2 regions of the Duganella sp. CY15W genome follow, and region 2 is predicted to be linked to the other one. Evidence: predicted binding sites of a transcription regulator. Region 2 holds the regulator's gene; the other holds the start of a gene.
The links. The regulator sigma-54, encoded in region 2, starts transcription at its own class of promoters, with help from an activator protein. The targets are predictions, from matches to a motif close to TGGCANGNAANCTGCTTT.

Region 1 (14,853 bases), on a different contig from region 2:
TCGGCGCCAACGCCTGGGTCAATGGCGGCGGCGGTTACGGCGACACCATCAACACCGGTGACAATTCAACGGTCATTGTCGGCAACGATAGCTATGTCACCACCGGCAATGGCGCCAACACGGTCAGCACAGGTTTCGGCGCCCATGTCACCACCGGCACCGGCAATGACGTGATTTATTGCAGCACCATCGACGGTGTAGTGATTCGCGGCGGCCTGGGCAGCGACAAGCTCACAGCCAACACCCAGTTCATGGGCACGATGGGCGGCGCGAACCTGGATGTGCAAGGTATCGAAGAACTCCACTTCGGCTTCCAGGGGGCCAACAGCCTGACCATCCTGACAGGCAGCGCTGTACGCACCTTCAGTGACAGCGGCACGCTGACCATCAGCGCGGACGCCACCGGCTCGACCATCCACCTGAACGGTTCCCTATGGTCATCCGGCGGCACGCAGAACGGCTACCAGCAGTATCACACCGTCGGCAACGAGATCCTGCTGATCGGCGCCAACATCACCATCGATACAAGCCTCACCTCGGCCTAACCCTGCAGCGTGCGGCGCGAGCGGAACTCGCGCCATTCGCTGCTGAGCGGATCGACGAAGCTGATGCACCGCGCCAGCAGCTGCAAGGGCTGCGAGACGTCATCCTGCTTGCACGGCAGCGCCACCGGATAAAACGCGTCGTTCACAATCGGAATGCCCAGTGAAGCCAGGTGCAGGCGCAGCTGGTGCTTGCGGCCCGTATGCGGGAACAGGCGATACAGCGTGAAGTCGCCGCGATGTTCGATGACGTCGATGAGCGTTTCGGAATTCGGTTCGCCCTGCTCTTGCTTCATGATGAAGAACTTGTCGCCATCCACCATGCGGCTGCGGTAAGTGAACGGAAAATCGACGCCGTGCAGGCGCGGCGCCAGCGCCTCGTACTCCTTCTCGATCACGCGCTTCTGGAACATGGACTGATACTTGCCGCGGCTTGCCGCGTTGCGCGAAAAGATCACCACGCCGGCCGTCTCGCGGTCCAGACGGTGAATCGGCGTCAGGTCCGCTTCGCCCAGCGTTTTTTTCAGCCGCACCAGCAAGGTCTCGTGCAGGAAGCGGCCGGTGGGTATCATCGGCAGGAAGTGCGGCTTGTCGACCACCACCAGGTGATCGTCGATATGCAGTATCTCCTCCTTGAACGGGATCGGCGTTTCCGGCGCATCCAGCTCGCGGTAGTAGAAGATGCGTAAGCCGCGCTTGAAGCGGCTGTCGGGATTCAAGGGATTGCCGTCGCCATCCACCACATCGTTGCGCGCCATGCGCTCGCGCCACGCGCTTTCCGGCACATCGGGAAAGCGCTCGATCAGGAAGCTGAGCAGATTCGGCCAGCTTCCTTCCGGCAGATACAGATAGCTGGGCGCGACACCGTCGCGCATGGGCAGCGGATGGCGCGACATATCAGGACTTGGGCAAGGCGATCGAGCGGTATGGCGGCAGGTTGTTGGCATCCAGCCCTTTGGCGCGCGCGAATACCGGCAGCACCAGGTTCATATTCTTGTTCATGTCTTCGATGCGCTGATTGCCGCTCGGGTGGGTGGACAGGAAAGGCAAGGGCTGGCTCTTGTTCACCGCGCCCATTTTCTGCCACAGCGCGATGCCGGCACGTGGGTCAAAACCGGCACGCGCGGCCAGGTCCATGCCCACCATATCCGCCTCGCTTTCATCGCTGCGCGAGAAGCTCAGCGACGCCATCTTTGCCGCGCCATTGCCCAACGCATCGCCAACACGCGGATCAACACCGAAGTAGGCAGCGCCAGCAGCGCCAGCGATACGGCCGAACAGCGAAGCAACGTTGTTCTTGCCCGCCTGCTCGCGCGCGTGTTCGCGCAGTGCGTGAGCGATCTCATGCCCCATCACCATCGCCACTTCGTCATCGGTCAGATTCAGCTTGGTCAGGATGCCGTTGTAGAAGGCGATACGGCCGCCCGGCATGCAAAACGCATTCACGGTGGGAGAATTCAGCAGGTTGACCTGCCAGTCCCATTTGGCGGCATCCGGATTCCAGCGTGTGGTGAACGGGATGATGCGCTTGGCGATGGCGCGCAAGCGTATCAGCTGCGGATTGGTGTCGGTGGCCACCGCATCCTTCTTGTGCGCTTCGGCCAGCATCTGGTTGTATTGCAGTTTCGATTGCTGATCGAACTGCGTGGCATCGCCGCCCAGGCCGCGCATGCGCGACAGCTTGTCAACGGGAATACCATCATTCTGCGCGTGCAGCGACAGGGCGCCGGTACAGAGCACCAGCGCCAGCGCGACGCTCTTCAATTTAAACTTTTTCATGTCTACTATTCCACGGAGCGATTTTCGGCAGCATCATCATTGCAGGGAAAGCGAGGATGAAGCACACGATAAAGAACCAGAACCACCCGGTTTCCGCAACAATATAACCTACCGAAGAATTGATGAATGTGCGCGGCACCGCCGCCAGGCTGGAAAACAGCGCGTACTGGGTCGCGGTATAGCGTGGATCGGTGGCGCGCGACATGAAGGCCACCAGCGCCGCCGAGCCGAGGCCCAGGCTGGCAAACGCCTCAAAGCCGAAGACAGCGCTGAGCAGCACCGGATCAGGCCCGGTTTTCGCCAGCCAGGCAAAGCCCAGGATCGCCAGTGCCTGCAGCACGCCAAACACCCACAGCGCGCGGTTGATGCCCAGCTTGATCATCCAGATGCCGCCCACCGCACCGCCAGCCAGGCTGGCCCACCAACCGGTGGCATTGGCGGCCAGGCCGATCTGCTTGGTGGTAAAGCCGAGATCGAGGAAGAACTTGGTCGACAGCGCGGTGGTCATCGTATCGCCGATTTTATACAGCAGCACAAAGGCGATGATGAACAGCGCCTGGCGGATGCCATCGCGCTTGATGAATTCGCGGAACGGCAGCACCACCGCCTCTTGCAGATTCTTCGGTGGCTCGCCGTACAGCGATGGTTCCCTGGTCAGCAGCGTGCAGACCAGGCCTGGCAGCATGAAGGCCGCCACCGTCCAGAACACCACCGGCCACGGCTGGCTGTCCGCCATCACCAGCCCCAGCGCGCTGGGGATCAGGCTCGCGGCCTTGTAGGCGTTGACGATGATCGCCGCGCCCAGGCCCTGCTCTTCTTCCGCCAGGATCTCACGGCGGTAAGCATCGATCACCACGTCCTGGCTGGCCGACATGAAGGCGATCAGGAACACCATGCCGGCAATCAGCGACAGCTCCAGTTTCGGATCCAGCATACCGAGGCCGCCGATAAACAAGAACAGCGCCAGCTGCGTCAGCGCCATCCAGCCGCGCCGCCGGCCCAGCGGGCCGATGGTGTAGCGGTCCATCAACGGCGCCCACAGGAACTTGAACGTGTACGGGAACATCGCCAGGCCAAACAGGCCCAGCGCCTTCACGTCCAGCCCGGACTTGGCCAGCCACGCCTGCATCAGGTAGATCAGCGTGTAGAGCGGCAGCCCGGAGCTAAAGCCCAGGAACAGGATGGAAACGGTGCGTCCGTTGATGTAGCTATACCAGGGCCGGTTGTCGGTCATTGAGCGGTCGTTATTTTTTGCGTAGTCGGAATACGGCAAGATCGCCGCGCAGATTAGGCAGGAAGGATACACGCTTCCCCTCTGCCAGCGCTACACATTCCATCACCTGCAAGCCACACTCTTCCGCCAGGTCACGGAAATCGTTGATGGTCGCGCAGCGCAGGTTGGGCGTGTCATACCATTCGTACGGCAGCGACTCCGACACAGGCATGCGGCCCTTCAGCAAGGCCACGCGGTGCGGCCAGTAGGCGAAGTTGGGGAAGGACACGATGGCTTCCTTGCCGACGCGGACGATATCGCGCAGCAGCGCTTCCACATGCTTCATCATCTGCAGCGAAGACAGGCACAGCACCGTATCGAAGGTGTTATCGCCAAACAGCGCCAGCCCCTTTTCCATATCCTGCTGGATCACGCGCACGCCACGCTGGGTGCTGGCCAGCACTTCGTCGTCGGCCAGTTCGATGCCATAGCCGCTGCACTGCTTGTCGCTTTGCAGGTAGTCCATCATCACGCCGTCGCCGCAACCGAGGTCCAGCACGTGCGCCTTGTTCTGCACCCAGTGCGCGATGAACGCCAGGTCCGGGCGCGCGCTGCTCAAATCATTGAAGTTCATACCTTGCCCCCGATCTCGTTCCACACCTGGCCGTAATAGGCGCGCACCATGTTCATGTAGCGCGGATCTTCCAGCAGGAAGGCATCGTGGCCGTGCGGCGCATCGATTTCCGCATACGTGACCTGACGGCGGTTGCTGACCAGCGCCTGCACGATTTCACGGCTGCGCTCCGGCGAGAAGCGCCAGTCGGTGGTGAAGGAAGCCAGGAAGAACTTGGCCTGCGTGCCGGCCAGCGTCTTCGCCAGATCGCCGCCATGGTGGCGCGCGGGGTCGAAATAGTCGAGCGCCTTGGTAATCAGCAGGTAGGTATTGGCGTCGAAGTATTCGCTGAACTTGTCGCCCTGGTAGCGCAGGTAGGATTCGATTTCGAAATCGACGCCGAAGTCGAATTTGTAGTCGCCGCTGGTGGCGATATCGCGCAGCTTGCGGCCAAACTTCTCGGCCATGTCGTCATCCGACAAATAGGTGATGTGGCCGACCATGCGCGCCACGCGCAGGCCGTTTTTCGGCACCACGCCATGTGCGTAGAAATCTCCGCCGTGATAGTCCGGGTCCGACAGGATGGCCTGGCGCGCAACGTCGTTGAACGCGATGTTCTGCGCCGACAGCTTGGCGGTCGAGGCGATCACCACGCAATGGCGCAAACGCTGCGGGTACATGATGGACCAGGCCAGCGCCTGCATGCCGCCCAAAGAGCCGCCCATGACGGCGGCGAACTGCTGGATGCCCAGCGCATCGGCCAGGCGCGCCTGCGCGGCTACCCAGTCTTCCACCGTGACCACCGGGAAGGCGGCGCCATAGGGCTTGCCAGTCGCCGGGTTGGTGTGCATCGGCCCCGTCGAACCGAAGCACGAGCCGAGGTTGTTGATGCCGATGACGAAGAACTTGCTGGTGTCCAGCGGCTTGCCGGGACCAACCATATTGTCCCACCAGCCGGCACTTTTCGGCTGGCCTTCATATTCGCCGGCGACGTGATGCGAGGCGTTGAGTGCGTGGCAGACCAGCACCGCATTGGATTTGTCGGCGTTCAGCGTGCCGTAGGTTTCATACATCAGCATATAGTCGCGCAGCGACGCGCCGCTTTGCAGAACCAGTGGTTCGGCAAAATGCATGGTTTGCGGCTTAACGTATCCCAGAGAAGACATCGTTGATCTAGTTTTTATGGGGGCGGCCCCGCGGGCCATCTATCAAGGCGGAACCGCGAGGGTGGGTTCCGCCACGTGCTACATCAACTGCAATTGTTCGACCGCGTCTGCAATTACGTTGGGTTCCATCGAGCGCATGATCTTGCGTGTCTGCGGCATGATGCGTGCAAGGTCGCTGTTCAGGATTTCTTGTTTGACCGACAGTAGCTGCGCAGGGTGCATCGAGAATTCGCGCAGGCCCATGCCCAGCAGCAGGCGTGTCAGTTTGACATCCCCTGCCATTTCGCCGCAGACGGCGACGTCGATCCCGGCTTTATGCCCGGCCGCAATCGTCATCGAGATCAATTGCAGCACAGCCGGATGCAGCGGATTGTAAAGGTGTGCGACCTCATAATCAACCCGGTCGATGGCCAGCGTGTACTGGATCAGGTCATTGGTGCCGATGGACAGGAAGTCCATGCGCTTGACGAACATCGGCAGCGCCAGCGCGGCCGCCGGAATCTCGATCATGGCGCCGACATCGATATCGTCGTCAAACTTGATGTTTTGCTCACGCAGCTCGGCCTTGGCCTGCGCCACCATGGCCAGCGACTGGTCGATCTCGAACGCATGCGCCAGCATCGGTATCAGGATGCGTACCTTGCCGAACGCCGAGGCGCGTAGGATGGCGCGCAGCTGGGCCAGGAAGATCTGCGGCTCCGCCAGGCAGTAGCGGATCGCGCGCAGGCCCAGCGCCGGATTGAGCGCAGTCTGCTCGCTCTGGTCGAGCGGCTTGTCAGCGCCGATATCCAGCGTACGGATCGTGACCGGGCGGCCCTTCATCGCCACCACGGCTTTTTTGTACTGCTCGAACTGTTCGTCTTCCGACGGGATCTTGTTGTTACGGCCCATGAACAGGAACTCGGAGCGGAACAGGCCGACGCCATTGGCGCCCGCCTCCATCGCGGCCGGGCAATCGTCCGGCAGTTCGATATTGGCCAGCAGCGTGATCTCGGTGCCATCCTTGGTGATGGCGGGCGTCTTCTTGAGCTTCTGAAGTTTTTTGCGCGCGCGGGCGGCGGCGTTCTGGCGTTCGCGGTACTGCTCCAGCACCAGCGCGCTGGGGTTGGCGATGACCACACCGGCATCGCCGTCGATAATCAGCCAGTCATCCTGCTCGATCAGCGTGGAGGCGCCGGACATGCCGACGGCCGCCGGAATGTCGAGCGAACGCGCCACAATCGCCGTATGCGAGTTCTGGCCGCCGACATCGGTCACGAAGCCGATGAAGGAACGGTCGCGGAACTGCAGCATGTCGGCCGGCGAGATATCGTGGGCGACGATAATCATTTGCGGCTGGTATTCGTCGTCGCCGGCCGGCGCGGCGTCCGGCAGCATGCGCTCGGTGCCCATGAGGACCTTGAGCACACGCTCGGCGACCTGCTGGATATCGGCCTTGCGCTCGCGCAGGTAAGGGTCTTCGATTTCGTCGAACTGCGCCGACAGCTCATCGATCTGCGTCAGCAGCGCCCATTCGGCGTTGTAGTGGCGGGTGCGAATGATGTCAAGCGGCGCTTCCGAAATCATCGGGTCGGACAGGATCAGTGCATGCACGTCGATGAACGCGCCGAGCTCCGTCGGTGCATCCTTGGGCAGCTCGTTCCACAGCGTCTGCAGTTCCTTGTGCACGGCGGCCAGCGCCTGCTGCAGGCGCGTGACTTCGGCCTCGACCTGTTCTTCCGCCACCAGATAGTGCTGCACGTCGAGCGCCGCAGGCGCCATCAGGTGTGCGCGGCCGATTGCGATGCCGCGCGAAACCGGAATGCCATGCAGCGTGAACGAGGCCATCGGCGGGCCTACCTGGAATCGGGGTCGGCTGCGCTCCGGCGACATTACTCGCCTTCGCCGAACTTGTCGTTAACCAGCGCGGTCAGGGCGGCGATGCAATCGCCTTCGTCGTCGCCGTCAGCTTCCAGCATGACTTTGGCGCCCTTGCCAGCAGCCAGCATCATCACGCCCATGATGGATTTGGCGTTGATGCGGCGCGCATTACGCGTGAGCCAGACATCGCTTTTGTATTTTGCTGCCAGTTGGGTGAATTTGGCGGAGGCACGCGCATGCAAACCAAGCTTGTTGATAATTTCAAGTTCTTGCTGAATCATTTTTCTTCTGTCTCAATCAGATTGCGCATTGCTAAAAAACGTCAGGCTTCCCCGACGCGTATCCGGTTGTCGACGCGCACTGCTCCACTTTGCGCGCCTGCCAGGGCCATTTCAACCACCACATCCAGCGTATCGCGGCGGTAGGTGATGGCCCGCAGCAGCATCGGTAAGCTGATGCCTGCAATGACCTCCACCCGGCCCGCATCGGCCAGCCGGTTGCAGCAGTTGGCGGGCGTGCCGCCTTTGACATCGGTGATGACCAGCACGCCGTCACCATCATCGAGACGTTTGATGGCCGCCGCGGCCATCGCCTGGACTTCACCAAGGTCCTGGTCGGCGATGACATCGATCGCTTCCAGCCGCTCGGTCGGACCACGAAACACATGCGCGCAAGCCGCAAGAAAGGCCTGGCCCAGTGGTGCGTGTGTCATAAGCAGTATGCCTACCATATTGTTAAACCGCCAGTAAGTAATGAATATTTCTTGTCATAGGAGACATTATTCCGACGCTGCAACAGCCGCCTCAATCGCATCGATGAAAGTCGCCGCCACCGGGAAGCCGGTTTGCTGCGTAATCTCCTGGAAGCAGGTCGGGCTGGTGACGTTGACTTCGGTCAGATGGTCGCCAATCACGTCTAATCCTACCAGCAACAGGCCGCGTGCAGCCAGTATCGGTCCCAGTGCATTGGCGATCTCGAAGTCGCGCTCGGTCAGCGGCTGCGCCACGCCGATGCCGCCGGCCGCCAGGTTGCCGCGCACTTCGCCGTTCTGCGGAATGCGCGCCAGCGAGAACGGCACCGGCTTGCCGGCGATGACCAGGATGCGCTTGTCGCCCTTGACGATGTCCGGGATGTAGCGCTGGACCATGATGGTGTACTTGCCGTTGGCGGTCAGCGTTTCGATGATCGAGCCCAGGTTCATGCCATCCGCGGTCACGCGGAAGATGCCGGCGCCGCCCATGCCGTCAAGCGGCTTGAGGATGACGTCGCCGTGCTGCTTCTGGAAGGCGCGGATGCGGGCTTCGTCAGACGTCACCAGCGTCGGTGAGGTGAACTCGCTGAACTGGGTGATGGCGACCTTCTCGTTGTGATCGCGGATTGCCGACGGCTTGTTGAACACCTTGGCGCCCTGCTTTTCAGCCAGCTCCAGCAGATAGGTGCCGTACACGTATTCCATGTCGAACGGCGGGTCCTTGCGCTGCAGGATGGCGTCGAATTCGCCCAGATTGGTTTCCGCCGGTTCGTCGGCGCGGTACCAGTCCTGGCTGTCGCCGGTGAAATGGATGCGCGCCACCCTGGCCGTCACCAGACCCTGCTCCACCGCCATGTCCTTTTGCTGGAACGCATAGACCTCGTGACCGCGCTTGCCGGCTTCCACCATCATGGCGTAGGTGGAGTCCTTGTAGGTTTTGAAGGTCGACAGGGGATCGGCAAGGAAGGCGATTTTCATGGAGGCGTCCAGTAGAGGTAATAATGGATTTTAGCCGAGATCGGCAAAGCGCTCAGTAGACCTCTGGATTCGGGTCGGTGCGTTCCATTTCCAGCGACGCCGCCAGCAGCGCCAGGCGCGCCACCACGCCATAGACATAGAAGCGGTTGGGCGCGGCCGTCCCCGGCTTGGCCTTCAGGTCCGGCACCGCGTGCTGCTGCGCGAACGCCAGCGGCACGTACTGCGATCCCGGTGCGTTGAGGTTCTGGTCGATGCCCTTTTCCGCGTGGATGCGGTAGAAGCCGCCCACCACATAGCGGTCGATCATGTAGACGACCGGCTCGGCCACGGCACTTTCGATGCTCTCGAACGTCGGCACGCCTTCCTGGATGATGAAGTCGGTGACTTCCTTGCCGTCCTTGATGACGATCATCTTGTCGCGCTGGGCCTGGGTCAGGTCCTTGATTTCGCTGGAATCCTTGATGGTCAGGATGCTGGTGCCGTAAGTGCCGGCATCCGGCTTGACGATCACGAACGGCTTCTGGTCCTTGATGCCGTATTCCTTGTATTTCTTCTTGATCTTGGCCAGCAGCGCATCAACGTTGGCGGCCAGGCATTCGTAGCCCTCGCCGGTGCGGAAGTTGACTGCATCGCACTTGGCGTGGAAGGGATTGAGCATCCACGGATCGACGCCGATCAGTTTGCCGAACTTCTTGACCACCTCGTCGTAGGCGTTCATGTGGTTGCTCTTGCGGCGCAGCGCCCAGCCCGCATGCAGCGGCGGCAGCAGGCTTTGTTCGTGGATGTTCTGCAGGATGTCCGGGATGCCCGCCGACAGGTCGTTATTCAGCAGGATGGTGCACGGATCGAAGTCTTTGAGGCCGACGCGGCGGCCGTTCGGCGAACGCACCAGCGGCTCCACCACCAGCATATTGCCGTCTGGCAAAGCGATCGGGGTCGGCTGGGTCACGTCCGGCGACAGCGAGCCCAGGCGCACGTGCAGGCCGGTCTGGCGGAAAATCTGCATCAGACGGGCGACGTTCTGCCAGTAGGTTGGATGGCGCTGGGTAATTTCCGGGATCAGCAGCAGGTTGCGCGCATCCGGGCAATACTTGTCGATCGCGGCCATGGCGGCCTGCACCGACAGCGGCAGCATCTCGGTGGCCAGCATGTTGAAGCCGCCCGGGAACAGATTGGTATCGACCGGCGCCAGCTTGTAGCCCGCGTTACGCATATCCACCGAGCAATAAAACGGCGGCGTATGCTCCTGCCATTCGAGGCGGAACCAGCGTTCAATCGCAGGAGTGGCGGCCAGGATTTTTTCTTCTAAGTCGAGCAGCGGTCCGCTCAGGGCCGTGACGAGGTGGGGAACCATGTTTACATCCTTATTACCGTGCAGACTATGCCACATGAGGGCAAAAATCCTATTTTAAAGGCAGGAAATAAAAAAAGCGCCCCGTGGGGCGCTTTTGGATGAAACATTATCAATTAGGCATGGTAAGCGGATTCGCCGTGGGTGGTGATGTCCAGACCTTCGCGCTCTTCCTCTTCCGGTACCCGCAGGCCGATGACCACGTCAACCAGCTTGTAGGCGATCAGCGCGACGATGCCGGACCAGATGATGGTCGTGCCCACTCCGGTGGCCTGAATAATCACTTGCGAACCGATCGAGTAGTCAGCCGAAGCCTTGTTGGCAACGTAGTCGAAGATGCCCTGGCCGCCCAGCGATGGCGCTGCAAACACACCGGTCAGGATAGCGCCCAGGATACCGCCGACGCCGTGCACGCCGAACACGTCCAGCGAGTCGTCCGCGCCCAGCAGGCGTTTCAGACCATTCACACCCCACAGGCAGATCACGCCAGCCAGCAGGCCCATGATCAGCGCGCCCATCGGACCGACGAAGCCGCACGCCGGGGTAATCGCTACCAGGCCAGCAACCGCGCCCGAAGCACCACCCAGCATCGATGGCTTGCCTTTGAAGAGCCATTCAGCGAATACCCACGACACGGTAGCAGCAGCAGTTGCCAGCAGCGTGTTGACGAAGGCCAGTGCAGCGATGTCGCCCGCTTCCAGCGCCGAACCGGCGTTGAAACCGAACCAGCCCACCCACAGCAGCGATGCGCCGATCATGGTCATGGTGACCGAGTGCGGCGCCATCGATTCGCGGCCGTAGCCGACGCGTTTGCCCATCATGAAGGCGCCGACCAGGCCAGCGACAGCGGCGTTGATGTGCACCACGGTACCGCCGGCGGTATCCAGCGCGCCTTTCTGGAACAGGAAGCCGCCTTTGGCCGTTTCCGTGGCCAGCGTTGCAGCGTCCTTGATGGCGTCAGGGCCGGTCCAGAACCAGACCATGTGCGCGATCGGCAGGTAAGCAAAGGTGAACCAGATCACTACGAAAGCCAGCACGGCGGTGAACTTGGCGCGCTCGGCGAAGGCGCCGATGATCAGGCCGCAGGTAATCGCTGCAAACGTGCCCTGGAAGGCGACGAAGATGAACTCAGGAATCACCACGCCTTTGCTGAAGGTGGCAGCGTAGGCAAACGCGCCTTTGGCCGGGTCCCAGATACCGTTCAGGAAGGTGCGGTCATGCAGGTTGCCGAAGAACGCATTGCCTTCGGTGAACGCCAGCGAGTAGCCGTAGATGGCCCACAGCACGATGATGAGCGCGAAGATCATGAACACTTGCATCAGGATCGACAGCATGTTTTTCGAGCGCACCAGGCCGCCGTAGAACAGGGCCAGGCCGGGAATGGTCATCAAGATCACGAGCAAGGTGGAGACCATCATCCAGGCGGTGTCGCCTTTTTGCGGCACTGGTGCTGGCGCAGCAGGTGCGGCCTCTGCCGGAGCAGCTGGCGCAGCAGCGGCTGGCGCAGCTGCAGGTGCTGCCGCAACGGGAGCGGCAACCGGCGCCGACGCGGCAGGTGCGGATGCGGCAGCAGCGGCAGGCGCTTCAGCGGCCGGTTTGGCGTCCTGCGCGTACACGGGTGCGGCCAGCGCGAACAGGATAGATACCCCAGCCAGCACGCTTGTTATAGTTTTTTTCATCAGTCTTCCCCTTAAAGAGCTTCGTTGCCGGTCTCGCCGGTACGAATGCGGATCACTTGTTCCAGGTTGTACACGAAGATCTTGCCGTCACCGATCTTGCCGGTACGGGCAGCGCCTTCAATCGCTTCGATGGCCTGTTCGACGACGGAATCGTCCACCGCCGCCTCGATCTTGGTTTTTGGCAGGAAGTCCACCACGTACTCCGCGCCGCGATACAGCTCGGTGTGACCTTTCTGGCGGCCGAAGCCTTTTACTTCAGTCACGGTAATGCCCTGCACGTTAATTGCCGACAGGGCTTCACGCACCTCGTCAAGCTTGAACGGCTTGATAATGGCGGTAATCATTTTCATACTGGCCTCGCTTAGAAGGTTTTGGAGATGGTCAGGACAGCACCGGCTTTACCCAAGTTCTTTCCTTGTCCGACGTAGGCGTCCGTGTCGGCATAGACCGCCGCCAATGCCACCGTCACTACGCCGAAATCTTTGGTCACGCCGATTTTGTAATCCGTGTAGCTGGAGGCGCTGTTGTTCTTCACGTTCTGACGGCCGATGTGCAGGTTCAGGGTGTAACCGTCATACACTTCCTGATTCAGCTGGCCATCGACGTAGCCGGAGTTCTTGGAATCGGCAAAGCCGAACAGATTGGTGGTCGACTGCGAATACTTCAGCGAGAATGGACCGGCCGAGATCTGGCCGTACAGCTCGAAAGTATTGGCGCTCGGGTTCAGCTTGTTCGACGGATAGTAGTAATACAGGCCGCCAACGTCATAGCTGATGGTGTCAGTGATATTGCCGCGCTTGCCGGCATACAGGTCCCATTCGACGCTGCCGTCGCCACCGCCGTCCTTGACCCATTTGATGGTCGACAGCCAGGTGCCGGCATAGAAGCCGGTGGGGTTATTGACGTAATCCGCGCCACCTTGCAGGGCAGGCTTCAGGCGGGTTTGCGATACGCCGCGGTAGCGGTAGTCGCTGACAACGGCAGCGTTAAAGCTGACTTCGTTGTCGGGTTTGGCTTCAGGGGCGGGTGCCGCCTCTTCAGCGTGCGCCAGGGACGCGAATGCTAAGGTCAACGCAGCAATCAGGGTTAAGTTCTTGGCCATTTTCATAGTTGTTTTCCTAGTGAGTTGAACTTGATTAGCAGATGCGGTTTAAAATCCTTATTAATGAAGCAGTGAAAGCATTCAATGGCTTCTTTAGCAGAATGTGTGCCAGCTAATGTTGTCTAGGAGTTTGGTGCCGTATCATCGTTGATAACGGGCCAGCCAGGATGAGCGTGAGAATCCGCACCAGATTAACGCCGGATCGCACCATGATGGTGCAGTGAAGGACCAACCAGAGCAAGGAATAATATGGATATGAACACTTTTTTTAACGACTTGCAAAACAAGATCAGCCAAGCCATCGAAAACTCACCAGCAAAGGACATTGAGAAGAACGTCAAGTCCATGATGACGCAAGGTTTCGCCAAACTGGACCTGGTAACGCGCGAGGAATTCGACATCCAGACCCAGGTGCTGGCCAAGACCCGCGCCAAGCTGGAAGCGCTGGAAACCCGCCTGGCTGAGCTGGAAGGCAAGATCAATCAGTAAGTTTTGCGATGCGCTCGCCCGTTTGGGTTAGCGCAAACGTGACGCGGCGGCCTTGGGCTACGCTGGCGGCTGGTTCTTCTTGTCCATCCGCCCAGCCATGTCCATCCTCGCCGTACTCAAGAGCCGCGCTCTGGCTGGCATGGAAGCGCAGGAAGTCAGCGTAGAAGTGCATCTGGCCAACGGCCTGCCCGCCTTCACCATCGTCGGCCTGGCCGATACCGAAGTCAAAGAAGCCAAAGACCGCGTCCGCGCCGCCATCCAGAATGGCGGTTTTGAATTTCCCGCCCAGCGCATCACCGTCAACCTGGCGCCAGCCGACCTGCCCAAAGAATCCGGCCGCTTCGATTTACCGATCGCACTGGGCATTCTGGCCGCCTCCAAACAAATCCCGTCCAGGCGCTTGCATCAATATGAGTTTGCGGGCGAGCTATCGCTGTCCGGCGAATTGCGCCCGATACGCGGCGCGCTGGCCATGTCGCTGGCCACCCGGCGCGACGGCGGCTGCCTGGCCTTCATCCTGCCGCTGGCAAATGCCGACGAAGCAGCGCTGGTGTCGAGCGCCGCCATCTATCCCGCCGAATCGCTGCTGCAGGTGTGCCGTCACTTTGCCGGCAAATCCGTGGAGAACATGCTGTCGCGTCACGAAGCGGCGCCGCTGGCCGCAGCGCCCATCTACCCCGACTTTGCCGACGTCAAAGGCCAGTTGTTGGTCAAACGCGCGCTGGAAGTCGCGGCAGCCGGCAATCATTCGGTCCTGCTGGTGGGACCGCCGGGCTCCGGCAAGACCATGCTGGCCTCGCGCTTCGCAGGCCTGCTCCCCGAAATGAGCGACGAAGAAGCATTGGAAACCGCTGCCGTGCAATCGCTGACCGGCGCCTTCCGCATCGAACATTGGAAGCAGCGGCCTTTTCGCGCGCCGCATCACACGTCTTCCGGCGCAGCGCTGGTCGGCGGCGGCAGCGTCCCGCGCCCCGGCGAAATCTCGCTGGCCCATCGCGGGGTCCTGTTCCTCGATGAGCTGCCGGAGTTTGATCGCCGGGTACTGGATGTGCTGCGCGAACCGATGGAGTCCGGCCACATCACGATTTCGCGCGCCGCCCGGCAAGCGGATTTCCCGGCCCACTTCCAGCTGATCGCCGCGATGAATCCCTGCCCCTGCGGCTACTATGGCCACCAAAGCGTGGCATGCCGCTGCTCGCTCGACGTCCGGCTACGCTACCAAAATCGCATCTCCGGCCCGCTGCTCGACCGTATCGACATCCAGATGGAAGTGGGCTCCGTTGCTCCCGCCATACTCGCCGCTGACGCGAACGGCGAATCCTCCACCGTC
Region 2 (14,853 bases):
CAGGTCGACACCGGCAGTCAGCGCGTTGATGCCGAGGTCGGCATTGGCGTAGAACTTGGCGCTGGTATTGTCTTCTTTCAGCAGGCGCTGCTGCGGCTTGTCGTAGCGCGTGTTGAAGTCATCGATCCTGGCGTTCTCCTGGCTCAGGTAAGCCGTGGTGCTGCCCCAGCTCCACAGCGCCTTGTGCGTGACGCCATAGGTGTTGCGCGTGATGGTCTGGTCGCGGTAGTCCTTGGACTCGAAATTGTAGGCCGGATAGAAGGCGTAGAAGTACAGGCCTTTCGGGCGCTTGTCCTTGTTGTAGCCAAAATCAATATCGATGCTCTGGGTTTCCGACAATTTCCAGGTCAGTGTGCCGATCAGGTTGTCCGACTGTTTTTGCTCCAGCTGCGGCACCTTGGTCTCGCCAGCCGTGGTGCTGAACCAGGCTTTGCGGTCATAGCTTTCGCCGGCAATCGACAGGCTCAGCGCATCATTGAACGCGCCAGCCACCGATGCGCCCAGACGGTGCTGGTCGCCGCCGTCGCCACTGGCAATGCTGCGGTACTCGCCAGACACGGTGCCGCTCCAGTTCCGGGTTGGCGTCTTGGTGATGATGTTGATAACGCCGCCAATCGCGTCCGAACCGTACAGCGCCGCCATCGGGCCACGCACGATTTCCACGCGCTTGATGCTGTTCAGCGGAATCGAGCTGAAGTCGAAATCGCTGCCGCGCCACAGTGCGCCGCCCGAGGAGATGCGGCGGCCATTGACCAGCATCAGCGTGTATTTGCCGCCCAGGCCGCGGATCTGGATTTCGTCGCGCCCCGTGCTATCGGTCTGGTTGTTGACGCCCACCGTTTCGCGCAGCAAATCAGCCAGGCTGTTGACCGGCGACTTGGCGATGTCTTCCGCGGTGACGATGGTGGTAAATGCCGGCGCCGATGCCAGGCTGTGCTCGCGCAACGACGCACTGACGACAACGGTGTTGGCATCCTGCAGATCGGCGGCCCAGGCCGGAGCAGCGCAGAGGGCGGCAAGTGCGGCCGCCAAGGTTTTTTTACTGAGTTTCATCATATCCCTGAACGTGGTTTCATTTTTTTGAACGCAAATGATAATTATTTACATTCACACATGCAAGAAATTTTGATGGCATTTCAGCATCTTTATCAATTTGACCCTGTGGAAGCGCTACCTTTCCCAAGGCGGCGATGGGCAAGGCTGGCCTTACTGCGGTATCATCGACGCTATGCGCATCGTACTAATCACTGGTATCTCCGGTTCCGGCAAATCTGTCGCACTCAATGTCCTCGAAGACACGGGACATTACTGCGTCGATAACCTGCCGCCCGCCCTGCTTTCCAGCCTGGTCAAGACCTTGATGGAGGAAGGCCTGCAGGCGTTGGCGGTGGCCGTCGATGCGCGCAGCGCCGAGTCGCTGGCGTCGCTGCCGGCCGATGTGAAGCGCCTGCGTGAAGAGGGGCACGACGTCAAGGTGATGTTCCTGACGGCGAACACCCACTCGCTGGTGGCGCGCTTTTCCGAGACGCGCCGCAGCCATCCGCTGTCGCACGAGCTGCGTCCGGGGCAGAATCCCGCCGCGCGCCGCACCCTGATCGAATGTATTCTGGAAGAACGCGAACGCTTGTCCGCCATTGAAAAGCTGGGCCACGTGATCGACACGTCCGAGCTCAGCGCCAATAAACTGCGCGCCTGGGTCAAGGACCTGGTGGCGATCGCCGGTGCGCCGCTGACGTTGTTCTTTGAATCGTTTGCATTCAAGCTCGGCGTGCCGATGGACGCCGACTTTGTCTTTGACGTGCGCGCGCTGCCGAATCCGTATTACGACCTGACCTTGCGCCCGCTGACCGGCCGCGACCTGCCCGTGATCGACTTCCTCAATGCCCAGGCCAGCGCCGGCGAAATGCTCAACGACATCCGTAACTTCGTTGAAAAATGGCTGCCCTCCTTCAAGAGCGACAACCGCAGCTACCTGACGGTGGCCCTCGGCTGCACCGGTGGCCAGCACCGCTCCGTCTACATGGCGGAAAAACTGGCCGCCTACTTCAACGAAAACGAACGCGTGGTGCTGCGCCACCGCGAGCAGAAATTCAACTGATCCAGTGCACCACCTCGATGGTGTGGCCATCGGGGTCTTTCACCATGGTGCCGTAGTAGCGCTCGTTGATGTCCGGGCGCAGTCCCGGTTCGCGCAAGGCGGTAGCGCCGCAGGCGATGGCAGCCTCGAAAAATCCCTGGGCGGCCTGCTGGCTCGGTGCGGCAATGGCGACATGGGTACGCGCGCCGATCAATTCTCCCTGCGGCGACGGATACAGCGCGAAACTCCAGTGGCCATTGGCGCCGTAGATGGTCTGGCCGTCATCCTGGTGCTGCACGCTATAGCCCAGCGGCGCGAAACAGGCGCTGTAGAAATTGGTGGCGCGCGGCAGTTCGCGCGTGCCGATGGATACGTGGTCGATCATGATGCTCTCCAAGAGTTGAGGAGCCCATCATACGGACGCGCCATGAGACAAATTTTCATTCTGCACCGGTGCGGTGCAAAACTTATTCAATCTTCATAACGGGACTTTGGTCTCGAACTTGGCGCAGCTCATCGCCAGCAGGCTCTTGTAGTTGTTGACGTTGTTGTTGGACGTGAAGACGCGGCGCGTGAAGGCCTGGAAGGCTTCCATCGAGGCGGCAGTCACCACCAGCATGAAGTCGTATTCGCCGGCCACTTCGTAGCACGCGCTGACGTCGGGCTCTTCGCGCATCAAGGCTTCAAACATTTTCAGCAGCGCGGTGTTCTGCTGCGCCAGCTGGACGGTGACGAAGGCGGTCAGGGGCCGCCCCACTTTCACGCGGTCCACCAGCGCCACGTCTTTGAGCAGGATGCCGCTGGCACGCAGCTGGGCGATGCGGCGCTGGCAGGTGGCAGCGGAAGCATGCACCTGCTCGGCCAGGCGGCGCAGCGGTATCGTGGCGTCCTCCTGCAGCAGGTTGAGTATCTGCAGGTCGATGCGGTCCAGTTCCACCGCGCTCAGTCCAGATGGCGCAGCGGATGCGCGTAGTCTGGCCAGACCGGCTGGAACATGGCTTGCACCATCTCGTCGCTGACCGCGTCCAGCGTGGCCGGCGTCCATTGCGGCGCATTGTCCTTGTCGATGACCAGCGCGCGCACGCCTTCAATGACTTCGCCGTTTTCAAAATTGCGGCGCACCAGTGCGCGCTCCATGCGCAGGCAGCCGGCCACGTCCAGCGCCGCACCGCGTTTGATGAGTTCGTGCGTGACGCACATCATCAGCGGCGAGCGCGTGGCGATGACCGCCAGCGTTTTCTGCGCGAACTCGCTGCTGTCGGTCTTGAGCGAGGCGATAATGGCGGGCACCGAGCCGGCACCGAAGTGACGGTCAATGCCAGCGTGCGCGGCCGCCAGCGCGCTGTCGCCGGCCGGCTGCGCGTGCGCCGCGATGGCGGCAACCAAGCCAGCACCCGGCGTATCGGTCAGCAGCGCCTCCAGCGCCGCGCGGTCCGCCAGCGGCGCGTAGTAATCGGCAAGGCCCGCATACAAGGCATCCGCCGCGCTGATGGTGACGCCGGTAATGCCCAGGTAGTAGCCCAGCGCACCCGGCGCGCGCGACAGGAAATAACTGCCACCTACATCCGGGAACAGCCCGATATTCACCTCCGGCATGGCCATTTTGGTCTTGTCGGTCACGATGCGAACGCGCGCGTCCGGACCTGCCTGCGCGATGCCCATGCCGCCGCCCATCACCACGCCGTCCATGAGCGCAATATAGGGCTTGGGATAGAAATGAACTAAATGATTTAGCGAATATTCTTCGGTGAAGAAATCCTCCACCAGCGCGCTGCCGTGCTGCGGCGTGGTACGGCCTGCATCGTAAAAGAAACGGATGTCGCCGCCCGCGCAAAACGCTTTTTCGCTGCTGCTGCGGATGACCACTGCAGCCACCGCCGCATCATCGCGCCAGGCCAGCAGCGCCTGGGTGATCGCACGCACCATGTCCAGTGACAGGGAGTTGAGGGCCTTGGGCCGGTCCAGTACGATCAGGCCGGTGCCATTGCTAACGCTGGTATGGATATATTCGCTCATGCGAATATTCTACTGCAGATGCTCCAGCGGGTTCGGCACTTCCAGCGCCCCGCCCAGACGCGGCTGCCACAGCGCCTTGCCGGCCGGCGGCGGCGGCTTGCCTTCGTGGCGGTTGTAGACAATCGTCACCTCGCGGCTGCCCACCGGTTCCTGTTCCACGCCAGTGCGCCTGACGATGCCGGACGGATCGGCCGAGCTGGCGACGGTGAACGCCACCAGCGTGTCCAGCCGCGCATCGTGCAGATCCAGTATCGAGGCGATCATCACCAGCGGCGTCGCGGCATACACCTGATAGTGCAGCGCCTTGCCCGCGCGTTCCATTTCCGCAGGCAGCGCACCGTCGGCCGCCATCTGGCCCATCGCATGCTCGAATACCTTGCGGCCCCAGTCCAGATAGCGCGCATCGCCGGTCACGCCGCCCACCGCTGTCACGGCCAGGCCTTCCCAGTAGTAGTGGTTGTTGCGGCCGCCCTTCTTGGCGTCCGCATGCACCATGGTGGCATCGGCCAGCGCCTTGAACCAGCTTTCGATGGCCGCACGCTGCGCCGGCGTTGCCTGCTGCCGGATGCGCGCGTAGTTCAGCGCCAAGCCGCCCAAGGTCCACTTGCGCACGTAATAGGCCTGTTCGCTCGACATCTTGCCCAGCATGGCTTGCTGCCCGGCCCAGCTGTTCAACCAGGTGAGCGCGCACGCAGCATCCCCCTGATTGGCGTCGCGCGCCACCTGCGACAGGAAGTCCTCGACCGGTTTGGTGTTGGCGATATTCCTGGCCCGCAGCACCGGATCGATGACGGAGTGATGCTGGTCCGAGTAATAGCTGTTGGCGTCGATGTCGCTGCGCGCGGGCGGCGGCGCATCGCAGGCATGGCTGGCCGGCGCGGCAAGCGCCAGTGCAATCAGCAGATATTTCATGGTTCTCCAGGAGAGTTAAACGTTTAACTATTCTACTGCAAAAAAGGGCGTCCTTGAGCGCCCTTTGTTTGATGTGCTGTGACCGCTAATCAGGCGGAGGCAGCGGGTTCGTAGCTGTCGGGGATATGCTTGATGGCATCGTGCCCGTGCGATTGAACTTTGGATTTGTACTTCATGACCTGCCGGTCAAGCTTGTCGATCAGGGTATCGATGGCGGCGTACAGGTCTTGCGACAGGCTTTCCACGTAGACGGTCTTGCCGGACATACGCAGGTTGATTTCAGCCTTCTGGCGTTTCTCTTTCTCTTTAAGGTTATCTACGGTCAGGATGACAGCAATATCAATCACTTGATCAAAGTGGCGGGTGACCCGTTCCAGTTTATTCTGCACGTACTCGCGAATAGCTGCGGTCACTTCGAGATGATGTCCACTGATGGTGAGATTCATACACACTCCTAAAGATAAGTCGCTTCTAACGGTTAGTGCGATACCCCTTGCTGCCGGGCGCGCAGGAACCAAGTAACTACAAAGACTTGCGGAGACTGACTGGTGGGATTTTGAGGGCTTCGCGATATTTGGCAACGGTCCGTCGCGCAATCACCATACCCTGTTCTCCCAGCATGTCCGCAATCTTACTATCGGATAAAGGATTTTTCGGGTCTTCTGCTCCTGTGAGTTGCACGATCAATGCACGTATCGCCGTCGAACTTGCTTCCCCGCCAGCTTCGGTGGCGACATGGCTACCAAAGAAATATTTCAGCTCAAACATGCCGTGCGGGGTCAGCATATATTTTTGAGTTGTTACCCGAGAAATAGTACTCTCGTGTAAACCCAGTGTATCAGCTATTTCGCGAAGCACAAGGGGGCGCATGGCAACCGCACCATGCGAGAAAAAGTTCTTTTGTCTTTCTACTATCGCCTGGGCGACACGCAGGATGGTGTCGAAGCGCTGACGCATATTCTTGATCAGCCACTTGGCCTCTTGCAGCTGCGCGCCCATCGCACTTTCGCCCTTGCCCTGCTTGAGCAGGTTGGCATACATCTGGTTCACGCGCAGGCGCGGCATGACGTCGTTATTGAGGCTGACCTGCCAGCCATTTCGCGCTTTTTTAACGATCACATCGGGCACCACGTAGTCCGATACATCCGATGCAAACGCGGCGCCCGGATGCGGGTTGCACTGGCGGATCACGGCCTGCGCTTCACGCAGGTCTTCGTCATCGCACAGCAGCGCTTTTTTCAGTTTGTTGAAGTCGCGCTGCGCAAACCACGTGAGGTGTTTTTCCACGATGGCCAGGGCCATACGCCTAGTCACCAACGGTACGCCGGGCAGGCGTTTGATTTGCAGGGCCAGGCATTCGGATGCATTGCGTGCGCCCACGCCCATCGGATCAAAGCTTTGCAGCAGGCTTAGTGCTGTCTGCAGTTCTTCGATTTCCACTGCCAGTTCTTCGGGCAGGCGCGCGTGGATGTCGTCCAGCGATTCTTCCAGATAGCCGTTCTCGTCGAGCGCATCGATGATGAGTTCCACCAGCGCGCGGTCGCGCATTTCCAGCACCGTCACGCGCATCTGTTCCATCAGATGTTCGCGCAGCGTGCAGTGGTGCGCTTCCAGCTGCGGACGCGATTCCTCGTCATCGGTATTTTTGCTGCGGCCGGAATCGCCCCAGTCCATATCGGCATCGGGCGTGGTGCTTTCGGTATCGGCGGCAGGTGCTTCGTAGCTGTCGGCTTCGGCCGCCGGTGCATCGCCTGGCGGACCTTCGGCCGGCGCTTCCGATGCCGGCGCCTGCTGGCTGATGGCGCCATCGGCCAGCAGGCGCAGCGAGTGGTCGAGCGGATCGTCGAGGCGCTCCAGCAGCGGGTTATCGGTCAGCAGCTGTTCGAGTTCCTGGTGCAGCTCCAGCGTCGACAATTGCAGCAGCCGGATCGACTGCTGCAACTGGGGCGTCAGCGCGAGATGCTGCGACGTGCGCAGTTGCAAAGACTGTTTCATGAAGGCTTACATACGGAAATGTTCACCCAGGTAGACACGCCGCACCGACTCGTTGGCGATGATGTCGTCCGGACGGCCAGATGCCAGCACCGTACCCTGGTTGATAATGTAAGCGCGGTCGCAGATGCCCAGCGTCTCGCGCACATTGTGATCGGTAATGAGGACGCCGATGCCGCGCTCCTTGAGGAAGCGCACGATGCGCTGAATCTCAATCACGGCAATCGGGTCGACCCCGGCGAATGGTTCGTCGAGCAGCACGAAGCGCGGATTGGTCGCCAGTGCGCGCGCGATCTCCACCCGGCGACGCTCGCCACCGGAGAGCGACAGCGCCTGGTTCTCGCGCAGCTTTTCGATTTGCAAATCGGCCAGCAGGGTATTGAGCCGTTCATCAATGTCAGCCTTGGATAAAGGCTTGCCGTCGACCTTTTGAATTTCGAGGACGGCGCGGATATTTTCTTCCACCGTCAGCTTGCGGAACACCGACGCTTCCTGCGGCAGGTAGGACAAGCCCAGCGAAGCGCGGCGGTGGATCGGCAGCGAGGAAATGTCGGTGCCGCTGATATCGATGGTGCCAGCGTCCGATGGCACCAAGCCAACGATCATGTAGAACGAGGTGGTCTTGCCGGCGCCGTTCGGCCCCAGCAACCCCACCACTTCGCCGCATTCGACTTGCAGCGAGACGTCATGCACCACCTGGCGCTTGCCGTAAGTCTTTTGCAGTCCTTTGACGATCAGGGTGCTGCCGCAGGATGCTTCCATCTTATTTCCCCGGCGCAGGCTGGTTGGCCGGCGTGGCAGGTGCGGCCGGTGCTGTTGCAGGCACGGCCAGCTTGCTCGATGGCTGGATCACCATGGTGCTGCGGCCGCCGCCCGGTTTGCTGTCGCCGCTCGGCGAGTTCTTGACCGCGAAGAATTCCTTGCGGCTGTCGTAGGAAATGAATTCGCCATCGACCTGGCTGGCATTCTTGCTGCCTTCCAGTTTCTTGATCTGCGCTTTCGAGAACAGCTTGACCAGTTCGGTCTTGCCGTCGTACTCAATGCGGTCAGCCTGGCCTTCGACCCACTGGTCGCCGGCGCCGTCAAGCTTCTGGCGGAAGGTCGCCTGCACGCCACCGCCACTGTTCAGCACGACGTACTGGTAGCCTTCCGGATCTTCCGTCACCACCGCTTTGGGCGACTTCATCAGCAGCGTACCGCGCGTCAGCACCACGTTGCCAGTGAAGGTCTTGATCTGCTTGACGTCATCGGCGTCCAGCTGGTCAAAGGTGATCTGGGTTGGCTTGCTGGAATCGGCCTTCTCGGCCTGTGCGGCAAAGGCCGCCAGCAGCAGCGCAGCCGACAGCATCAGTTTGCTCATCTTCATGTATCGTTCCTTTAATGTGCCGCGCGTGGCGGCATCGTAATCGTTCCGCGGCCGCCCAGCGTAATCTGGCGGGTCGCGTTGTTGGCGGTCATGCCGGTGCCGGTCGCGGTCGAGTGGCCCGACAGCATATCAACTTTGGCGTCGGTTTCCATGCGCTCTTCATCCGGGTACACCGTTAGCGTGCTGGTCTGCAGGCGCAGTTCCTGGGTGAGCTTGGTGGCAGGCCGGACCACGTCCACATTACCACTGAGCTTGACGCGCGTATTGCCCTGATCGACATAGGCGGTCTGCGCCCGCATATTCATGGGCGGCTGCTCGCCGGACAGGCTGTGCACGTACGGCTTGTCGATCACCGAGGTGTCGCCGACCGGGCGATGGGTCAGCTTGTCGCCGGAAATGATGTAGGCCGGCTGGCCCGCCTTGTTCATGCGTACCATGCTGAAGCGGTCAATGATGTAGTCCGGCTCTTCGCGGAACTTGTCGATTTCCGCTTCCTGCCCGGCCTGGTTGACCACCTGCACCAGCCAGAAGCTGCCGAGCGCGACAAACAGGCCGATCATCATGATCAGCGTCAGCTGCCAGCGGTGTGCTGTTCTTTTACGCATGACTTGTCCTTGTTAAACCAGGAATTGTGCCATCACGCGCTCGTAGCTGCCTTGCGCGTGCATCAGCAGTTCGCACACTTCGCGCACGGCGCCACGGCCGCCCTGGGCCACGGTGACGTGATGCGCGCGCTCCAGCACTTCCTTGCGGCCGTTGGGTACCGCCACGGCAAAGCCCACGCGTTTCAGGATCGGCAAGTCCACCACATCATCGCCGATGAAGCCGACCTGTTCCGCCGTGAGGCCGGTCTTTTCCAGCAGCGCGTTAAACGGCGTCAGCTTGTCGTGGCCACCCTGGTGCAGATGGCCGATGCCGAGGTCCGCAGCACGCTTGATCACCTGCGGCGACTTGCGCGCGCTGATGATGGCGGTGTCGATGCCGGCTTCCTGGATCAGCTTGATGCCGAGGCCATCCTGCACATTAAACGTCTTCAAGGCTTCGCCGTCGGCGCCGTAGTGCAGGCTGCCGTCGGTCAGCACGCCATCGACGTCAAAGATCATCAGCTTGACGCGCGCGGCGCGTTCTACATAAGTCAGCTCGGTCATCAGATCACCTTGGCGCGGGTCAGGTCGTGGATGTGCAGTGCACCGACCAGCTTGCCATCAGCATCGGTCACCAGCATCTGGTTGATGCGGTACTGCTCCATCACGGCCACCGCATCGACCGCCATTTTCTCCGGCGAGATGGTGCGCGGGTTGGCGTGCATCACATCACCGATCACCACCTTGGTGAAGTCCTGGACTTTTTCAATCATGCGGCGCAGGTCGCCGTCGGTGAACACGCCGACCGGCTTGCCATCGGCATCGACGATGGCCGTCATGCCCATGCCCTTCTGGGTGATTTCCAGCAGCGCATCGGTCAGCTTGACGTCGGCCGTCACGCTCGGCACTGCATCGCCGCTGCGCATCACATCGCGCACATGGGTCAGCAGGCGGCGACCCAGCGCACCGCCCGGATGCGAGCGGGCAAAATCCTCTTCCTTGAAGCCGCGCAGGTCCAGCAGCGCCACGGCCAGCGCGTCGCCCAGCGCCAGCGTGACGGTGGTCGAGGTGGTTGGCGCCAGGTTCATCGGGCAGGCTTCCTTGGCCACGGCCACGTTGAGGTGGACGTCGGCGATGGTAGCCAGGCTGGAGCCCGGCTTGCCGGTCATCGAGATCACCTTGCTGCCCATGCGTTTTACTACCGGCAGGATGGTCATGAGTTCCGAGCTTTCGCCGGAGTAGGAAATGGCAATAAATGCATCATCGGCCGTGACCATGCCGAGGTCGCCATGCGCCGCTTCGGCCGGGTGCACGAACAGCGCCGGCGTGCCGGTCGAGGCCAGCGTCGCAGCGATCTTGCGGCCGATATGGCCCGATTTGCCGATGCCGGACACCACCACGCGGCCCTTGCAGTTCAGCAGCAGGGAGATGGCCTGCACCACGCTGTCGTCGTTTTCCAGACGCGCGTTCAGGGCGTTGATGGCATCCGCTTCGTTTTGCAGCGTGTCTCGGGCAAGACGCAGTGCCGTTTTTGCATCAAAAGCTTTCAGCATTGTTTTTTCATGGGTTACACTCATGCCCAAGTATAGCCGAATTGAGAAAGCAAAAAACTTGCCAGTCATAACATAACGCGCCTAGCGTGCCAAAATCGTGCCGGTCACGGCCCACAAACAACGATCTTTTTTTACTGGCGATGTTGAAATGACGTTTTCACCTCTGGAATTAACCCTGTTGTTACTGGGCAGCGCCGTGCTGGGCGTGGTCGCCTTCCGCATGATGCACCTGCCGCCCATGCTCGGCTACCTGGCCGTCGGCATCCTGATCGGCCCCCACGCGCTGGGCCTGGCCGAACAAAGCGAAACCACCGACGGCCTGGCCGAATTCGGCGTGGTATTCCTGATGTTCTCGATCGGCCTGGAGTTCTCGCTGGCCAAGCTCAAGGCCATGCGCACGATTGTGTTCGGCCTCGGGCTGGCGCAGGTGGTGTTCACCATCATCGCCACCATGCTGTTTGGCTGGGCCATCGCCACCCAGCTGCCCGCTGCCCTGCACATCAGCTGGCAAGCCTCGTTTGCGCTGGGCGGCGCACTGGCCATGTCGTCCACCGCGATTGTGGTCAAGATGCTCACCGAACGGCTGGAACTCGAAAGCGAGCACGGCCGCAAAATCATCGGCATCCTGCTGTTCCAGGATCTGGCCGTGGTGCCGCTGCTGATCCTGATTCCCTCGCTGGGCGAGCGTCCGGACGCGCTGGTCGAAACGCTGGCCTGGGCCGGCGTCAAAGCCATCATCGTGCTGGCCCTGCTACTGTTCTTTGGCCAGAAGATGATGCGCAGCTGGTTCACCATCGTGGTCAAGCGCCGCTCGCAGGAACTGTTCATGCTGAACCTGCTGCTGGTGACGCTGGGCGCGGCCTGGATCACCGAGCGCGCCGGCCTGTCGCTGGCACTGGGCGCGTTTGTGGCCGGCATGCTGATTTCCGAAACCGAATACAAGCACCAGGTGGAAGAAGACATCAAGCCATTCCGCGATGTGCTGCTGGGGCTGTTCTTCATCACCATCGGCATGCTGCTCAACGTCAAGCTGGTGATGGCCAACTGGTGGCTGGTGCTGGTGCTGCTGGCCGGCCCGGTGCTGCTGAAGTTTGCGCTGATTGCCGGCCTGTCCAAGCTGTTTGGCGCCTCCGATGGCGTCTCCATGCGTACCGGCCTGGCGCTGGCGCAGGCGGGCGAGTTCGGCTTCGTGCTGCTGAATCTGGCGGCGGGGCACAATCTGATGGATTCGCAGGTGGTGCAGGTAGTGCTGGCGTCGATGGTACTGTCGATGCTGCTGGCGCCGTTCATCATCGCCCAGTCCGACAAGATCGTGATGAAATTCTCCAGCAACGAGTGGATGATGCAGTCGCTGCAGCTGACCAAGATTGCCAGCCGCACCATGTCCACCAACAAGCACGTGATCGTGTGCGGTTTCGGCCGCAGCGGCCAGAGCCTGGCAACCCTGCTGACCGAAGAAAAAATCGACTACCACGCGCTCGACCTCGATCCCGAACGCGTGCAGGAAGCGCAGACCGCCGGCGCCCAAGTGTCCTATGGCGATGCCGCGCGCCGTGAAAGCCTGGTCGCGGCCGGTATCTACCGCGCCAGCGCCATCGTCATCACCTATGCCGACACGCGCTCGGCGCTCAAGGTGCTGCATCTGGTGCACGAGCTGACGCCGTCGCTGCCAGTCATCGTGCGCTCACATGACGACACCGACCTCGACCTTCTGAAACAGGCTGGCGCCGCCGAAGTGGTGCCGGAACTCATGGAAGGCAGCCTGATGCTGGCCTCGCACGCCCTGGTGATGCTGGGCGTGCCATTGCGCCGCGTAGTGCACCGCGTGCAGGTGGCGCGTGAGGAGCGCTATGCCTCGCTGCGCGGCTACTTCCATGGCATGAGCGATGTGGATGAAGAGGCCGACATGGAACGCCTGCATTCAGTCACGCTGAATGGCAACGCGCCGTGCGTGGGACGGTCGCTGGGTTCGCTGGATGTGCATGCATCGGGCGCGGAAGTGGCCAGCATCCGGCGCGGCAAGAGCGGCGTGGAAGTCACGCCGGATACGACCTTGCAGGCCGGCGACGTCGTGGTGCTACGCGGCGGCGCCGACGCCGTCAACCGCGCCGAGCAGCGCCTGACGCGCTAACCAGTTCGGGTGCTGACTACGCGGTTGCGGCCGTTTTCCTTGGCGTCGTACAGCAACTCGTCGGCGCGGGCGATCAGGTCACGCGCGATGACTTCCGCTTCGCCCTCCGCCGTGCCTACTTCCAGGCAAGCCACGCCAATCGATACCGTCACCGACAATTGCAGCGATGGCGACAGCACAATCATGCTGCCTGCCACGCTGGCGCGGATGCGCTCGGCCACAAAGGCCGCGCTTTCCAGGTTGGCGTCAATCAGCAGCACCACAAACTCTTCGCCGCCGAAACGCGCCAGCGCGTCCGAGGTGCGCAGCTCGTCCTTGATGCGCGCCGCCACTTCGCGCAGCACCTCGTCGCCGCCGCCGTGGCCGACGGTGTCGTTGACGCGCTTGAAGTGGTCGATGTCGATGTACATGAAGGAAATCGGATACTGCTGGCGCCGCGCGCGCGCGATTTCTTCCAGCAGGCGGCGGTCGATGTAGCGGCGGTTGTAGACACCCGTCAGCGAATCCGTGAGCCCGATGTACTTGAGCATCTCGTTACTGATGACGTTTTCCAGGCAGATGGCAATGATGGAGGCCATGTGCTCGATGAAGTCCGTGCCCAGGCTGGGCGTAAAACGGGTGGGGTCGCAGCTGCCCAAGTTGAGGCTGCCGATGATGCGCTTGTTGCGCAGCAGCGGCACCAGCGCCACGCTTTGCAAGCCGCCCGGCGCATTCGGGAACGAGCGCGCGTGGCGCTGCGCGTCGTACATGCCCAGCAGCGACTTGGGCGTGGGCGAGTAGGCGTTGCGGCGGCCCAGGTCAAAGCCCAGTTCGTCCAGCGTCTCGACAAAAATCAGTCCGGGAAAATCTTCAAACACCACATCCAGCTTGCCCATGACGGTGCGGATGTCGGCGTCTTCATCGATCAGCGTCAGCGTCACACTATCGAGTTCGGAAATGACCGGCAGCACGCGGAAGATGGTGCCCACCAGTTCAGGGAAATTGCCAGCGCCGACTATTTCCAGATCGAAAGCCTGATGCCGGGTCATGATGGAATGGTTGCGCTCGGCCTGCTCCAGCAGATAGGCCATCCGCGCGCGCAAAGCCCGGTTCTCGGCCGCCAGATCATGCGCCGCTTCGGCGTGCTCATGCTGAGGCGGTAATTTCCCAGTTGCGGTCTGCGTCATAGTGGCCCTTCACCTGATTTCATGCGTATTCCCACATTACGCCAAGTTGCGCCGCTTGGGAATGCCCAGCTTGCTTAAAAAGCCAGTGTAACCTCGATTTCCTGGCCCACGCGCACGCGCTGGTCTGCACCAGCGGTCAAGATGCTATTCATACCGAAACACAATGCGCCCTCCACTTCCGGCTTGGCGCGGTAGCTTTGCATAATGTCCATCGGGTCCGGCCCGTAAGTACCGGTGGCCTGATCGATCGCTGGCATCGGGCAACGCGGGCATGGCTTGACGGGCTTCAGCACCACTTCGCCGATCTGGAACGATTCGGCGTAATCCTCTTCAAACGCTTCAATGCCGTCGATCACCAGGTTGGGACGGAAACGGTTCATTGGAATCGCCTGACGGCCGGCAGCCAGCAATTTCTGGTTCAGGTCGTCCAGCGATGCGCTGCCGGCCACCAGGACCGGATAGCCGTCCGAAAACATGGTGGTGGCCTGCACGCCATTGGTCCACTTGGTGCTGACCGGACGTTCGGCGTTGGCGTGGAAGCGCGCCAGACGGCACGGCACACCGATAGCCTTGGTGAACCATTCAGCGGTCAGCGCATCGCAGTCATAGGCCAGCACGGTGTCGTCCCAGACCTTGGTGGTCAGCGTGGGCGCCGTTTGCGGATCGGGCAAGCCCAGCGGAATTTCCAGCCGCAGCATGCCCGGCGCCTGCACTTCCAGCGTCGTACCTTTGAGCGCCGGCTTGATCAGCGCCATGCGCGGATGCTCACGCTGGGTCAGGCACATGCCGTTGTAGTCCACCACCATCCATTCCCTATCGTAGATCTGCGCGGTCATGACGCCCAGCGGCGTCAGCGTCGCTTCCTCGAGCGACAGGCCGGCACAGGATTTGATCGGGTACAGCATGATGGCGGACAACGTGGGCATTACTTATTCCTCGGCAGGCGCAACCGCTTTCGGTGGACGTGGCGCACGCGGTGCAGCAGGTTTGCGTGCTGGCTTGTCGGCCGCAGGCTTGGCTTTTGGCTTCGCTTGCGGTTTGTCTTGCGACTTGCCT

Region 1: the regulator sigma-54 is predicted to act here: its motif matches at 13,128-13,145, upstream of GTP58_RS22460 (TorF family putative porin).

The regions. Positions count from the first base shown of each region.
Region 1 covers NZ_WWCQ01000004.1:516,612-531,464, forward strand. Annotated here, with positions in the region: gene GTP58_RS22395 (Ig-like domain-containing protein) at 1-545, shown strand, start outside; gene GTP58_RS22400 (pseudouridine synthase) at 542-1,438, opposite strand; gene GTP58_RS22405 (M48 family metallopeptidase) at 1,440-2,321, opposite strand; gene GTP58_RS22410 (AmpG family muropeptide MFS transporter) at 2,308-3,555, opposite strand; gene metW (methionine biosynthesis protein MetW) at 3,566-4,168, opposite strand; gene GTP58_RS22420 (homoserine O-acetyltransferase) at 4,165-5,280, opposite strand; gene ptsP (phosphoenolpyruvate--protein phosphotransferase) at 5,392-7,140, opposite strand; gene GTP58_RS22430 (HPr family phosphocarrier protein) at 7,185-7,454, opposite strand; gene GTP58_RS22435 (PTS sugar transporter subunit IIA) at 7,496-7,903, opposite strand; gene gshB (glutathione synthase) at 7,952-8,902, opposite strand; gene gshA (glutamate--cysteine ligase) at 8,955-10,256, opposite strand; gene GTP58_RS22450 (ammonium transporter) at 10,370-11,932, opposite strand; gene GTP58_RS22455 (P-II family nitrogen regulator) at 11,944-12,282, opposite strand; gene GTP58_RS22460 (TorF family putative porin) at 12,294-13,040, opposite strand; gene GTP58_RS22465 (accessory factor UbiK family protein) at 13,284-13,523, shown strand; gene GTP58_RS22470 (YifB family Mg chelatase-like AAA ATPase) at 13,621-14,853, shown strand, end outside.
Region 2 covers NZ_WWCQ01000002.1:238,088-252,940, forward strand. Annotated here, with positions in the region: gene GTP58_RS10615 (TonB-dependent siderophore receptor) at 1-1,056, opposite strand, end outside; gene rapZ (RNase adapter RapZ) at 1,229-2,098, shown strand; gene GTP58_RS10625 (VOC family protein) at 2,091-2,462, opposite strand; gene GTP58_RS10630 (Lrp/AsnC family transcriptional regulator) at 2,556-3,014, opposite strand; gene GTP58_RS10635 (enoyl-CoA hydratase/isomerase family protein) at 3,020-4,093, opposite strand; gene GTP58_RS10640 (alginate lyase family protein) at 4,103-5,005, opposite strand; gene hpf (ribosome hibernation-promoting factor, HPF/YfiA family) at 5,095-5,451, opposite strand; gene GTP58_RS10650 (RNA polymerase factor sigma-54) at 5,528-7,000, opposite strand; gene lptB (LPS export ABC transporter ATP-binding protein) at 7,007-7,759, opposite strand; gene lptA (lipopolysaccharide transport periplasmic protein LptA) at 7,761-8,357, opposite strand; gene lptC (LPS export ABC transporter periplasmic protein LptC) at 8,375-8,968, opposite strand; gene GTP58_RS10670 (HAD family hydrolase) at 8,981-9,511, opposite strand; gene GTP58_RS10675 (SIS domain-containing protein) at 9,511-10,500, opposite strand; gene GTP58_RS10680 (monovalent cation:proton antiporter family protein) at 10,649-12,631, shown strand; gene GTP58_RS10685 (diguanylate cyclase) at 12,628-13,797, opposite strand; gene GTP58_RS10690 (MOSC domain-containing protein) at 13,872-14,723, opposite strand; gene GTP58_RS10695 (NYN domain-containing protein) at 14,727-14,853, opposite strand, start outside.